DNA from 3 places in the Brenneria izadpanahii genome. Region 3 is predicted to be linked to each of the others. Evidence: predicted binding sites of a transcription regulator. Region 3 holds the regulator's gene; each other region holds the start of a gene.
The links. Region 3 encodes LexA, which represses DNA repair genes until DNA is damaged. Its sites were predicted from a motif close to TNCTGTATGTACATACAGNA; they were not measured.
Positions count from the first base shown of each region.

Region 1: uvrA (excinuclease ABC subunit UvrA) is a predicted target of LexA. The motif match lies at 1,857-1,876, and genes of this name have one in related genera.
Region 2: sulA (SOS-induced cell division inhibitor SulA) is a predicted target of LexA. The motif match lies at 2,003-2,022, and genes of this name have one in related genera.

Region 1 is NZ_CP050854.1:871,988-876,584, reverse strand. Features, by position in the region: gene uvrA (excinuclease ABC subunit UvrA) at 1-1,769, opposite strand, end outside; gene ssb1 (single-stranded DNA-binding protein) at 2,004-2,534, shown strand; gene HC231_RS03865 (metallophosphoesterase) at 2,832-3,989, opposite strand; gene HC231_RS03860 (hypothetical protein) at 4,547-4,597, shown strand, end outside.
Region 2 is NZ_CP050854.1:3,060,948-3,065,544, forward strand. Features, by position in the region: gene yccS (YccS family putative transporter) at 1-1,165, shown strand, start outside; gene HC231_RS13730 (TfoX/Sxy family DNA transformation protein) at 1,196-1,822, opposite strand; gene sulA (SOS-induced cell division inhibitor SulA) at 2,042-2,548, shown strand; gene ompA (porin OmpA) at 2,913-3,989, shown strand; gene matP (macrodomain Ter protein MatP) at 4,071-4,529, opposite strand.
Region 3 is NZ_CP050854.1:4,644,976-4,649,572, forward strand. Features, by position in the region: gene HC231_RS20755 (pirin family protein) at 1-61, shown strand, start outside; gene zur (zinc uptake transcriptional repressor Zur) at 172-681, shown strand; gene lexA (transcriptional repressor LexA) at 1,445-2,053, opposite strand; gene HC231_RS20770 (diacylglycerol kinase) at 2,162-2,527, opposite strand; gene plsB (glycerol-3-phosphate 1-O-acyltransferase PlsB) at 2,655-4,597, shown strand, end outside.

The DNA.
Region 1 (4,597 bases), 1.6 Mb from region 3:
TGACCGGTCAACGATTCCGGCACCGCCATAATCTGTTCCATCGTCCCCTGCGCGACCACCTGACCACCGTGCACTCCCGCGCCGGGGCCGATATCGATAACATGGTCGGCGGCGCGAATCGCATCTTCGTCATGTTCAACCACGATCACGGTATTTCCCAGATCGCGCAGATGGATCAGCGTTTCCAGCAGGCGTTCATTGTCACGCTGATGCAGCCCGATAGAGGGTTCATCCAGCACGTACATCACCCCGACCAATCCGGCCCCAATCTGGCTTGCCAGGCGGATACGCTGGGCCTCGCCGCCGGACAGCGTTTCCGCGGAACGCGACAGCGACAGATAATTCAGCCCGACATTGACCAAAAACTTCAGCCGATCGCCGATCTCTTTCAATACTTTTTCGGCTATTTTGGCCCGCTGGCCGCTGAGCTTCATATTCCGAAAGAAATCCATCGCATGGCCGATGCTCATATCGGAAATTTCCGGCAGCGTCGTCTGTTCGACATACACGTGGCGCGCTTCCTCACGCAAACGCGTGCCGCCGCAGCTGGCGCAAGGACGATTGCTGATAAATTTCGCCAGTTCTTCGCGCACCGCGCTAGATTCCGTCTCTTTGTAACGGCGCTCCATGTTATGCAGCACCCCTTCGAACGGGTGACGGCGCACCGAGGTGTCCCCCCGATCGTTGATATATTTAAACTCGATGTTTTCCTTACCTGAACCATACAGAATCAGCTTCTGCACAGATTCGCTCAGGCTGTCGAACGGCGCATCGACATCGAATTTGTAGTGATCCGCCAGCGAGCGCAGCATCTGGAAATAGTAGAAATTACGGCGATCCCAGCCGCGAATGGCGCCACCGGCCAGGGATAACTCTCCGTTCTGCACTACCCTGGCAGGATCGAAAAACTGCTGAACCCCCAGGCCATCGCAGCTCGGACAGGCGCCGGCCGGGTTATTGAACGAGAACATGCGCGGCTCCAGCTCATGCATGCTGTAACCGCATATCGGACAGGCGAAATTCGCGGAGAACAGCAGTTCAGGCACGGTCGGATCGTCCATATCGGCCACCACCGCACTGCCGCCGGATAATTCCAGCGCCGTTTCAAACGATTCCGCCAGCCTCTGAGCCAGATCGTCCCGCACTTTAAAACGGTCGATAACGACTTCAATGGTATGTTTTTTCTGCAATTCCAGCTTCGGCGGATCGGAAAGATCGCACACTTCGCCGTCAATACGCGCACGGATATAGCCCTGCGTGGCCAGATTTTCCAGCGTCTTGCTGTGCTCGCCCTTACGATCCTTCACAATCGGCGCCAGCAGCATCAACCGCTTGCCTTCCGGCTGCGCCAGCACGTTATCCACCATCTGGCTGACCGTCTGGGCATCCAGCGGAACATCGTGCTCAGGACAGCGGGGCTCACCGATGCGGGCAAACAGCAAACGCAGGTAATCATGAATTTCAGTGATCGTGCCGACGGTGGAACGCGGGTTATGGGAGGTTGATTTCTGCTCAATGGAAATGGCAGGCGACAACCCTTCGATATGATCAACGTCCGGCTTCTCCATCAGCGATAAAAACTGACGGGCATAGGCCGAGAGCGATTCAACGTAACGCCGTTGCCCCTCGGCATATAAGGTGTCAAATGCCAGCGATGATTTGCCTGAACCGGATAATCCCGTGATCACTATCAGCTTGTCGCGAGGGATTATCAGATTGATATTCTTGAGATTATGAGTACGGGCACCACGAACTTCGATATTATCCATTCACACGCTTCCCGGAATAAATACAGTTTTGCATCATCTCACTGACGGAGACAACCGGTTCGAAACGTGCAATTATGGCACAAAAAAAGCTGAATGGATATCCAGTATCAAGCGCAATCGTTGTAATCCTTACATTCATTTTTGATTCGGTCTCGCAGGTATGATAGATACTTTTATCATGCTAAAATCGATCGTTTATACTCTATATAAATTGATTCATCAGGAGAGACGAGCATGGCCAGCAGAGGCGTTAATAAAGTGATTCTTGTCGGAAATCTGGGGCAGGACCCGGAAGTTCGCTACATGCCGAATGGCGGCGCTGTCGCCAACATCACACTGGCCACGTCCGATAGCTGGCGTGATAAGCAAACCGGCGAACAGAAAGAGAAAACCGAATGGCACCGCGTCGTGCTGTTCGGCAAGCTGGCCGAAGTCGCCGGCGAATACCTGCGCAAGGGCTCTCAGGTTTACATTGAAGGTTCACTGCAAACCCGTAAATGGACCGACCAATCCGGCGTCGATCGCTACACCACCGAAGTGGTCGTCAATATCGGCGGCACCATGCAGATGCTGGGCGGCCGTCAGGGCGCCGGCGGCGCGCCGGCCGGCGGACAGCAATCCGGCGGTTGGGGCCAACCCCAGCAGCCGCAGGGCGGCAACCAGTTCAGCGGCAATGCCGCTCAACAGCAGCATCCGGCCCAGAGCAGCGCGCCGGCGGCAAGCAACGAACCGCCGATGGACTTCGACGACGATATTCCGTTTTAAGAAATACCATAGACCGGAATGTAATGTTTGATGGTTAAATACTTTTAAATCAAACAATTGCTTAAAAAGTTTACAGCGGATGCAACACGCCCTGTAAACTTTTTTTATGCTCGTTTATGTTGCGGGTTTAATGGATAAAACGACGCCAGACGCCCACATATCCCCCCGTAGCGCTGAAAACGCCCCGCCAGGTAATATTTTCCACGCTGACCGGGCGTCGCCGCACGTTTTAGCCAACCCTGCGCCGCCGGATGCGGCGCAACGTCTTTGCCTGGCGTGATCCGAACATCGCGTCCGTCACTGCGCGGTTACTAGCTGAGGCGGGAAATCAAGTGTGAAATCCGAGTAACCCGGCGCAACGCCGAAAGTGGACTCGCCGTTGCGGCCGGCATATTTATCAAGCAGCGTCGAATAGGTGTAAAAATGCATCTTTTTGGTTTCGGTATCGAACTCGATAAACCGCAGCCATCCGGCGCCGCCGTTGGCGGAGCCCGGCTTACCATCCGGGCCGATGGTATTGCCCTGATAGTCCTGCACCAGTTGATAGACCGGGTAACCCGCGTCATTGTTATCGGTACGCAGATTCTGTCCTTGCGATACGCCGGTAACGGTGGGCGTCCAGTCATGGCCGCTTAACAATAAAAATATCTGTTTGTTTTTACGAATAAAAGCATCCCAAACGCTATCCGGGGGAAGATGGTCGGTGCCGGAGAAATAAGCGTCATAGTCGTTGGAACGCGTTGTTTCCCCGGTAAAATTCGGGTCGAGCCATTCGTGCGTGGTGACAATGACGGGCAGCGTAGGATGAGTATCCAGTACGCGCTGCGCCCACGCCAGATCCTCGGCCGTCGGTTCCATTTGCAGAGCAAGGTGAAGCACCTGCATTGAGCCGGCGTTGAATATCTGATAGCTGTTCATACCGTTATTGTAAGCGCCGCCATACCACGTTTTCCCGGCGAAAAAGCGGGAATCGGGGCCGAAATACATGTTCCAGACGCTGCCGCCCGATAGTGGACGGCTCGCGCCGGGACCGCCGTGGCTTTTGTACCAGGAGTAGTTGTCATAGTCGTGGTTGCCCGGCACCACGCTGAAAGGAATGCCGGCGTCGTTCAGCACCGACAGCGCCAGGTTGGCGTAGTCCCACTCGGTGCGCGTATCCCAGAGCGTATATTGGCCGATCATACCGGTGCGGAAGCGGCCATCGCCGTGTTGCACCACATCGCCGATATGGGTGACGAAGACCAGATTCTTCTCTTTACGGGTATCGACCAAATACTGCATTTGCTGCACGAAGGTATTAACGCCGCGCGGCTGCGGCAGCGTTACGTCGGTATAGTTCTGAGTATCGGAAATGACTGCTACGGTGAATTTTTCCGCATGAGCGGACCAGCTACCTATCAATGCCACTACGCCACAGACGCGCAGCATGGTATGAAGTTGTCTGGAAAATTTCATCAAAACACTCCCGAATCATTAAGTGGATGGAAACGCGGGCAGTGTGGTGCAAATAACAATGCGTCATTATCAATCTCTTACCCCGTTTACGCGCGATCGCTGTAGGTTCAGGCACTCTCGATGGCAAGAGAATGTCTCGTCCTATCGCATATTTGAGGATAATGAGGCCGTATGAAGGCAATATGTCGTCTCGGTGACAGGAACGATTAACGGTATGCTTTTGCCCCCAGACATCCGTATTGGCGTCAGCGGGCTGCCGTCGCTTACTTAAATAAGCTCCTGGAGATTCGCTCGATTGCCGACTTCCTGCAACTCGAATTATCCAGGCTATGAAATATATTAATGGCCGGCGTCAAGATATAAACATTCATATTTAATTCTTATTATTTATTCGCCTTCATTGCGGCCCATCCATACATATTTCGAATACATTTCGCTTAGATACAAAATAAGGTTTATTGTTTTGACCTTGATTTATTTGATCAAGCGTAGCATGCGCTTTTTATTCATCGTGGGATAGTTTGCATTCGGAACAATGAAATAACGAGAGTCTTATTATGTCAATTGAAAACTTTATTATGAACCAGGCTAAATGTATCCGTGTATTT
Region 2 (4,597 bases), 1.6 Mb from region 3:
CGCCGATTCTTCGCAAATCAAAGCATTGCAATACTTACTGAATAATCTGCGGGCGATCGATGCGCAATTATCAACCATTGAATCAGAGCAGACCATCGAGCAGGAAAACAATCCGGAAAATACCTTAGCCGATGACAAAATTACCGGCTGGAGCGATATTCGTTTGCGGATTAGTCGTCATCTGACGCCTCAATCGGCGCTGTTCCGCCATGCCGTCCGGATGTCGGTATTACTTTGCTGCGGTTACGCCTTCATTCAGCTTACAGGCATGCGGCATGGATATTGGATACTGCTAACCAGCCTGTTCGTCTGCCAACCCAACTATAACGCAACCCGACGTCGTCTGGCCCTGCGGGTCATAGGCACACTGACGGGGATTTTGCTGGGACTGCCCATTTTATATTTTGTGCCTTCCATTGAAGGACAATTGACGCTCATAGTGATTAGCGGCGTGTTGTTTTTCGCTTTTCGCCACGTGCAATATGCGCACGCCACCATGTTCATCACGCTGCTGGTGCTGTTGTGTTTCAATCTGCTGGGCGAGGGTTTTGAGGTCGCCGCGCCGCGCGTAATCGATACCTTACTCGGATGCGCCATCGCCTGGATAGCGGTCAGTTTTATCTGGCCGGACTGGCGTTTCCGCGGTCTACCGGCCGTTATCAATAAAACATTAAACGCCAATTGCCGCTACCTGAATGCAATTATGGATCAATACCATCAGGGCAAAGATAATAGCCTGACTTACCGTATCGCCCGACGCGATGCCCACAATTGCGATGCGGAATTAGCGTCGGTGGTTTCCAATATGTCGTCGGAACCGCACGCCATTCGAGATAAAATGGATAGCGCCTTCCGCCTGATGTGTCTCAATCACACCTTGCTCAGCTACATTTCCACACTGGGCGCTCATCGCGAAAAGATTTCATCGCCTGATATCCTGCAATTACTGGATGACGCGGTCCACTACGTTGAAGATGCGCTGCATCGCAATGAGGAAAAAGAAGAACTGAAAGTAAGTCAGGGATTGAACGCGATAACCAGCCGCATCCACTCCCTGTCAGCAGAGCCGGATAGCAAAGAACTATTGGTTCTTCAGCAGATCGGCTTGCTCATTGAACTATTGCCCGAACTTACTCAATTAAAAAACGACATGATTAAACTATAAAAAATAACCGGTCGGCGGAGAGGATTCGCATCAATGCTTGTGTCTTTTGAAAGAAGACACAACGTTGCTCTCATACCATTCCAACAGCTCATTACGAATACCATGCGGCAACGCCGCCTGATGCATGCCGCATATGGCGCCGGCCAGAGCCAGTAATATATTAACGCTCAGATTCGCACTGATCGTCCGTAATTTCAGATAACAGCCTTTGGCGCCATGCTGCTGTAATTCGTCAATATTCTTTATGCCTACCTTCCATAGTAAACGCTCCAGATCGTGATTGAGATTCGGTAAATCCTTTAAACGCACACACATGTTCTTCGCCGTTTTATCCTGCTGCGCCCCTGACAAAGACATACTGGCAAGGCGCAATAGTTGCGTATGGTTTCCCCATAGAGACGCATCGACAAGATAATAATTCAACGGAACCGGTACGCCCCGCTTGGTATAAATAAGATTGGGCATGTTGCGGCTACGAAAGTGAGGTTCATCTTTTTTGCTGGCGCGCAGATAGAGTTCGCCGCCCGATACCAGACCAAAAATAATTTTATTTGCCGCGATGCTGTAACCACCAAATTGGGAACGGGATGTTATATCCCCTAAAGATGCAAAACAAAGCTTAGACTGCAAAATCCTTTTTTCGCATAAATGTTTCATTACTGTGATCCTTAGTATTGAAATAATCTATCCCTGCTACTTGGAATATTCATAACAGGAGCAAGTAATTAATCACAGGGTAAAAGCGTCTTCAAACATAAAATGAGCTTGCTGCGCATTGTATGCCGAATATGCGAAGCGCTTTGAAAAAATCAGGTTGATTTTCATCCGCGCCAAGTATACTGTATATACATACAGCAAACTATGGGGAACCTCATTATGCGCACTCAACCACGCCGTTCTTACAACGCTCAACCGTCGCCGTTTTCCGGTAACCAATTAGCTACAACGTCTTCAGCGTCCTGTGGTGGAGTTATCAGCGAAATCGTTTATAACGCCGATCAACCCATAGTTGCGCATTTACTGCTTCCGCTTTTACAACAGCTGGGAGCACAATCACGCTGGTTGCTTTGGCTGTCCCCTCAGCAGAAACTCAGCCGTCCATGGCTACAGCAGTCCGGACTGCCGCTCGATAAAAGCGTTCAGTTGAATCACATCAATCCCCTATTCACGGTTGACGCCATGGAAAAAGCATTGCTGACAGGAAATTATAGTGCGGTATTATGCTGGTTACCGGAAGATTTGACTGAAGAAGAAAAGGTAAGATTACGCCGTGCGGCCCAATCGGGAAACACCTATGGCTTTATTATGAGACCAGAAAATACGAATCATGGCGCACATAGACTGTTTTCTAGCCTAAAAATTCACACAACATTGTATCATTAAGTAAATTCAGAATTTTCTCACCCGATTTGCGGAATAGCCAGAATATTTCCCGGTAGTGCTAGCTTTATCAAGCTCTTCGGATGTGTTTTTTTACAGTAGAAAACCCGTGATATCTGTCAAAACCATCTACTATTTGTTAGTAAGTATGTATGAATCGTTAATTTATCAATGATACGAATCACATCATACTTGTAACTTTCTCATCACGTTGTAGACTTTGACTCGCTGGAGTTGCTCTTTTATAACGCCAATATATTTGGCAGTGAGTAATAAATAAGGGCAAAGTCTCCTGTTAAAGGATTTTAACCAAAGGTCTATTAACCTTCCGCGTTAATTGCCGATTTGGATGATAATGAGGCGTAAAATGAAAAAAACAGCTATCGCAGTTGCAGTGGCACTGGCTGGCTTCGCTACCGTAGCCCAAGCCGCACCTAAAGATGACACCTGGTATGTCGGTGGCAAACTGGGTGTTTCCCAATTTCATGACACTGGTTTCTACGGAAACGGTTATGAAGGTATCAACAACAACCCAATCAAAAGCAAATTAGGCGCTGGTGCATTCCTGGGCTACCAAGCTAACCCTTATTTGGGTTTTGAACTGGGTTACGACTGGTTGGGCCGTATCAAATACGCCGGCTCAGCAACGTCAAACACTGACAGCGCCAGCTTCAAGGCTCAAGGCGTTCAACTGGCGGCTAAACTTAGCTACCCGGTACTGCCTGACCTGGACGTTTACACCCGTTTAGGCGGCATGATCTGGCGTGCGGATAGCAATGCTGGCGGTACTCGCAACCTGGACAACGATGACACCGGCGTTTCCCCGCTGGCTGCGGTCGGTGTTGAATACGCGTTCAACAAAAACTGGGCTACTCGCGTAGACTACCAGTGGGTTAGCAATATCGGTGACGCATCTACCGTTGGCGCACGTCCTGATAACATGCTGATGAGCGTTGGCTTGTCTTACCGCTTCGGTCAGGACGATTACGTTGCTCCGGCTCCGGCTCCGGCGCCAGCTCCGGCTCCAGTAGTTGAAACCAAACGTTTCACTCTGAAGTCTGACGTACTGTTCAACTTCAACAAATCCACTCTGAAAGCAGAAGGCCAGCAATCACTGGATCAACTGTACTCTCAGCTGAGCTCTCTCGACCCGAAAGACGGTTCAGTCGTGGTTCTGGGCTTCACCGACCGTTTAGGTTCCGAACAGTACAACCAGGCGCTGTCTGAAAAACGTGCTCAGACTGTTGTTGATTACCTGGTTTCCAAGGGTATCCCTTCAGACAAGATCTCTGCTCGCGGTCAAGGTAAATCCAACCCTGTTACCGGTTCTACCTGTGACAACGTAAGACCTCGCGCTGCATTGATCGACTGCCTGGCTCCCGATCGTCGCGTAGAGATCGAAGTTAGAGGCATCAAAGACGTGGTAACTCAGCCTCAGGCTTAAGTTTTATCCACAAAAAAACCTCGTTTCGGCGAGGTTTTTCTTTTTCTACTCATCGTGTTAACTGCAAATTCAGCCGATACCTTAACTGCTTCCCTTGTTCAAAATCGCCTTAAGATCCTGCTTAAGCAATGACATCTGGCTGGCGTATTTTTCTTTATATTCCGCATCTTCAATCAACTGCACAATGGTGTCCGACAACGTACTGCCGCGCCGCTGCGCTAATGCGGCCAGACGCTGCCAGACCAGAAACTCCAGATCGATAGATTTTTTACGGGTATGCTGATGCTCCGCGTTAAAATGGCGTTTACGCCGAGCCCGAATGGTTTGTTTCATGCGATTTTCCAGCGCGGGGTTCATGTATTGGTCAATCCATTCCAAGACCTTTACCGGCTGGTTTTCCATTTGCAGTAGCGCATTCACCGCTTCTTCCGCCTCGCTTAGCTCTAAGAAACGAGTGATAGCCTCGCCTTCACGGTGTTTTTTCACCAGATATTTCCATTTCCATCCGCACTCAAGATTTTCTAACTGTTGATATTTCATACTAATTTCTTCAGTGACCGTGTAACGTTGATATTAGCATAACAGTTTTTCCCTGATTTTCACCGTTC
Region 3 (4,597 bases):
CGAATTAACCATCCAGGCTGAAACGCCGCTACGCGCTTTGCTAATTGATTTGGTCGCTTAACTTTTCCCCGCGTACATCCGCCTGCCGACGCTCGGCGTCACTGATTCTACGTTTTCCCTCAGCCGTGGTAAGATGTCTGTCTCTTTCTTTTGCGTCGAGGTTAAATGACAATGGATTCAACCAATCAGGACAAACTACTTGCCCAGGCTGAACAGATTTGTCAGCACCGTGGCGTACGCCTGACAACGCAACGGCAGGAAGTTCTGCGGCTGATGGCTCAACAGACCGGCGCCATCAGCGCATACGACCTGCTCGATCTATTACGGGTATCTGAACCTCAGGCGAAACCGCCGACGGTGTACCGCGCGTTGGATTTCCTGCTGGAGCAGGGATTTATCCATCGGGTGGAATCAACCAACAGCTATGTGCTTTGCCACCACATCGAGGATCACAGCCATACTTCGGCGCTGTTTATCTGCGATCGTTGCGGCCAGGTCACCGAACGTCAAACAGAAGGTGTGGAAGAGACGCTGCGTCAGTTAGCCCAACAGGCGGGATTCACCCTGCGTCACAGCATTATTGAGGCTCACGGATTTTGCGAGGACTGCCAGGAAGTGGCATCCTGCAAACAACCCGACCACTGCGATCACGACCATACCATTCCCATTAAAAAACGCTGACGCAATTTAAGATAAGGATGGGATGGGAACATCCGTTGTTCCCGGTTATACCGCTGAAACCGGAGTTTTGCAGTCAGAAAGAAAATAAACCGCTCGTCTCTTTCCAAACCTGCATGACTGTCATCGCCACAAGAATACGGCAAATGGTTAACACCTCGACACAGGAACCCATTATCCGAACTTGCGCGTGTCAGCGTTACCGATTAGCAGCCGTCGTTATCTTGCTTGCCCATACCTTACTTCTACTTCTTCTTTTTTAGCCGGTTATTTTGACGATCACCGCATATCAAGGGGTTCATCGCCGTCCGGCCGCTCATCATCCCACGAAAGCGCCATTCGCCCGCCCGTTCGGGCGTTCCCTCTGTTTTTAGTTTCTACTCTGACTCGCGCTTTATTCATAGCAAATATCGCCATATAAAGTGAATTATCGCACTATCGGCAAAAACCGCTAATAAAATAAAAAAATATCAACGTGAAAAACAAACTTACCTTAATATTCACGGCGGAAAATAGTTTCACTTTAATATTTAAATATACATTCAAGCGCCATCATTAATAATTCAATTGAGAAATATAATATTTAGAATTTAATGGAAAAAGCAGGAATGGCGCCACAAATCGGATAGAGGGAAATGCAACAAAATGCATCAATGATATCCGACACGAATGAAAGAGATAATCAATATCGCCCCAAATATGAGGCGAATATTAAACCCGAATAACCGCTTAGCCAGATGGACGCCAGGCTTTCAACGCGCCGACATCAACTCCAGTCGCCGTTGCGAATAACGCCGACGGCCAGTCCCTCAATAGAGAAACTCTGTTGACGCAGATCGACGACAATAGGCGCGAACTCTTCATTTTCAGCCAGAAGATGAACGGTGTTACCCTGTTTTTTCAATCGCTTGACTGTTACTTCATCTTCGATGCGGGCCACTACGACCTGCCCGTTATGCACATCCTGCGTTTTATGCACAGCCAGTAAATCGCCATCCATAATACCAATGTCTTTCATCGACATCCCGCTAACGCGCAACAGGAAATCGGCGCTGGGTTTGAACATTGACGGATCGACCTGATAATGACATTCAATATGCTGCTGAGCTAAAAGCGGTTCGCCTGCCGCTACGCGGCCAATCAACGGAATGCCAGCCTCTTCTTCCATCAACAGACGAATACCGCGCGATGCGCCGGAAACAATTTCAATCACGCCTTTACGCGCCAACGCCTTCAAATGCTCTTCCGCGGCATTCGGTGAACGGAACCCCAGCTGTTGGGCAATTTCCGCCCGCGTTGGCGGCATACCGGTTTGCGCTAGATGATCGCGGATCAGGTCGTAAACCTGCTGCTGCCTGGCTGTTAATGCTTTCATTCCGCCCCCTGGTTGTTTATACAGTTTTGCTGTGAGTATATACAGCTAATTGCCAATTGGGAACCAGGATGTGAGTAAACCGCGGTTTTTATTAATTTCTGGAAGCCTTCACGCAAAATACTGCCAGAGAATGCTGCCCCAGACGACGGCCGCCAGCAAAATAGCGACGAACACCGCCGCCGAACCAATGTCCTTTGCGCGGCCGGATAATTCATGATGTTCAAGACCGACACGATCGACTATCGCTTCAATCGCGCTGTTTACCAGTTCAAATAGCATGATCAACACGATTGCCCCGATAAGCAGCAATTTTTCCACTAAGGTTACAGGTAACAGATAGGCGATGATCGCCCCAATAACGGTCAGCAGAATTTCCTGGCGGAATGCCGCTTCATGTCGCCATGCCTGCTTCAACCCCTGAAGGGAATACCCAGTTGCTTTGATTATCCGGGCTATCCCCGTTGCTTTCTTCATCTATCCTCCATTATTTATCAGCGCTCGCTCACGTTTTAACGCATTTCCGTTGTCTTATCACAACAGATCTCCAGCGCAGTTTCTGGTATCCTTGCGACGCATTGCTAACAAGAGGCTTCAAGTTGTTATGTCAGGTTGGCGTAAAATTTATTATAAACTACTGAATTTTCCACTCAAACTGTTAGTGAAAAGTAAGGTCATCCCCATAGACCCCGTAGCTGAGTTGGGGTTGGATCCCTCACGTCCGATCCTCTATGTGCTGCCTTACAATTCTCAGGCGGATTTACTGACGCTAAGGGCGAAATGCCAGGCGTTAGGTCTTCCCGATCCTCTCCAGCCGATCGATATCGGCGGAGCGCAACTACCCAGTCACGTTTTCATTAACGACGGTCCGCGGGTTTTTCGCTATTACGTACCCAAACAGGAATCGGTAAAGCTGTTTCACGACTATCTGGATCTGCACCAAAGCAATCCCGAGCTGGACGTGCAGATGGTGCCGGTATCCGTCATGTTTGGCCGCGCTCCTGGCCGCGAGGGACAAAATCAGGCAACGCCGCATCTGCGCCTGCTCAACGGCATTGAGAAATTTTTTGCCGTACTGTGGTTGGGTCGAGACAGTTTCGTCCGTTTTTCCAGCCCGGTGTCATTACGCTATATGGCGACCGAACACGGTACCGACAAAACCATCGCGCACAAACTCGCCCGCGTCGCCCGCATGCACTTTGCTCGCCAGCGCCTGGCGGCGGTCGGCCCGCGTCTTCCGGTACGCCAGGAGTTGTTTAATAAACTGCTTAACTCCAAAGCGATCAAAAAAGCCGTTGATGACGAAGCGCGCAGCAAAAAGCTCTCCCATGAAAGAGCGCAGCAAAATGCCATTGCTTTGATGGAAGAAATTGCCGCCGATTTCTCTTATGAAGCCATTCGCTTATCGGATCGCGTATTAGGCTGGACTTGGAACCGTCTCTATCAGGGGATCAACGTTCACAACGCCGAGCGCGTGCGGCAACTGGCGCAGGACGGGCATGAGATAGTCTACGTGCCCTGCCACCGCAGCCACATGGATTACCTGCTGTTGTCCTACGTACTCTATCACCAGGGATTGGTTCCTCCGCACATTGCGGCCGGGATCAACCTGAATTTCTGGCCGGCCGGCCCGATCTTCCGCCGGCTGGGGGCATTCTTCATCCGCCGTACGTTTAAGGGCAACAAGCTGTATTCCACCATTTTCCGCGAATATTTGGGCGAACTGTTTACCCGCGGCTACTCCGTCGAATACTTTATGGAAGGCGGACGTTCGCGCACCGGACGTTTGCTGGAACCGAAAACCGGCACCCTGGCCATGACGATTCAGGCCATGTTGCGCGGCGGTACGCGCCCCATAACCCTGGTGCCGATCTACGTGGGTTATGAGCACGTAATGGAAGTTGGAACCTATGCGAAAGAGCTTCGCGGCGCGACGAAAGAGAAAGAAGGCTTTATGCAGATGGTGCGCGGCTTGCGCAAGCTGCGTAATCTTGGACAAGGTTATGTGAATTTCGGCGATCCGTTGCCGTTAACCGCCTATCTGAATCAGCATGTGCCGCAATGGCGCGATGCCATTGATCCGATTGAAGCGCAGCGGCCAAGCTGGCTAACGCCAACAGTTCAGAATGTCGCGATGGATATCATGACGCGCATCAACAACGCCGCCGCGGCGAATGCCATGAACCTCTGCTCCACCGCATTACTGGCTTCGCGTCAGCGCGCGCTAACCAGAGAGCAGATGCATGAACAGTTGGATTGCTACCTGCAACTCCTACGCAATGTTCCTTATCATAAAGACATCACGGCGCCTGAAAAAACGCCCGCCGAGTTGCTGGAACATGCGTTGAGCATGGATAAATTCGAGGTCGAAAAAGACAGTATCGGCGATATCATCATCCTGCCGCGGGAGCAGGCGGTGCTGATGACCTATTACCGTAATAATATCCAACATCTGCTGATCCTGCCGTCGCTGATCGCCAGTATGGCGATCCATCACCGCCATATAACCATGACCGAGTTGATCCGCCAGATTACGCTGATCTATCC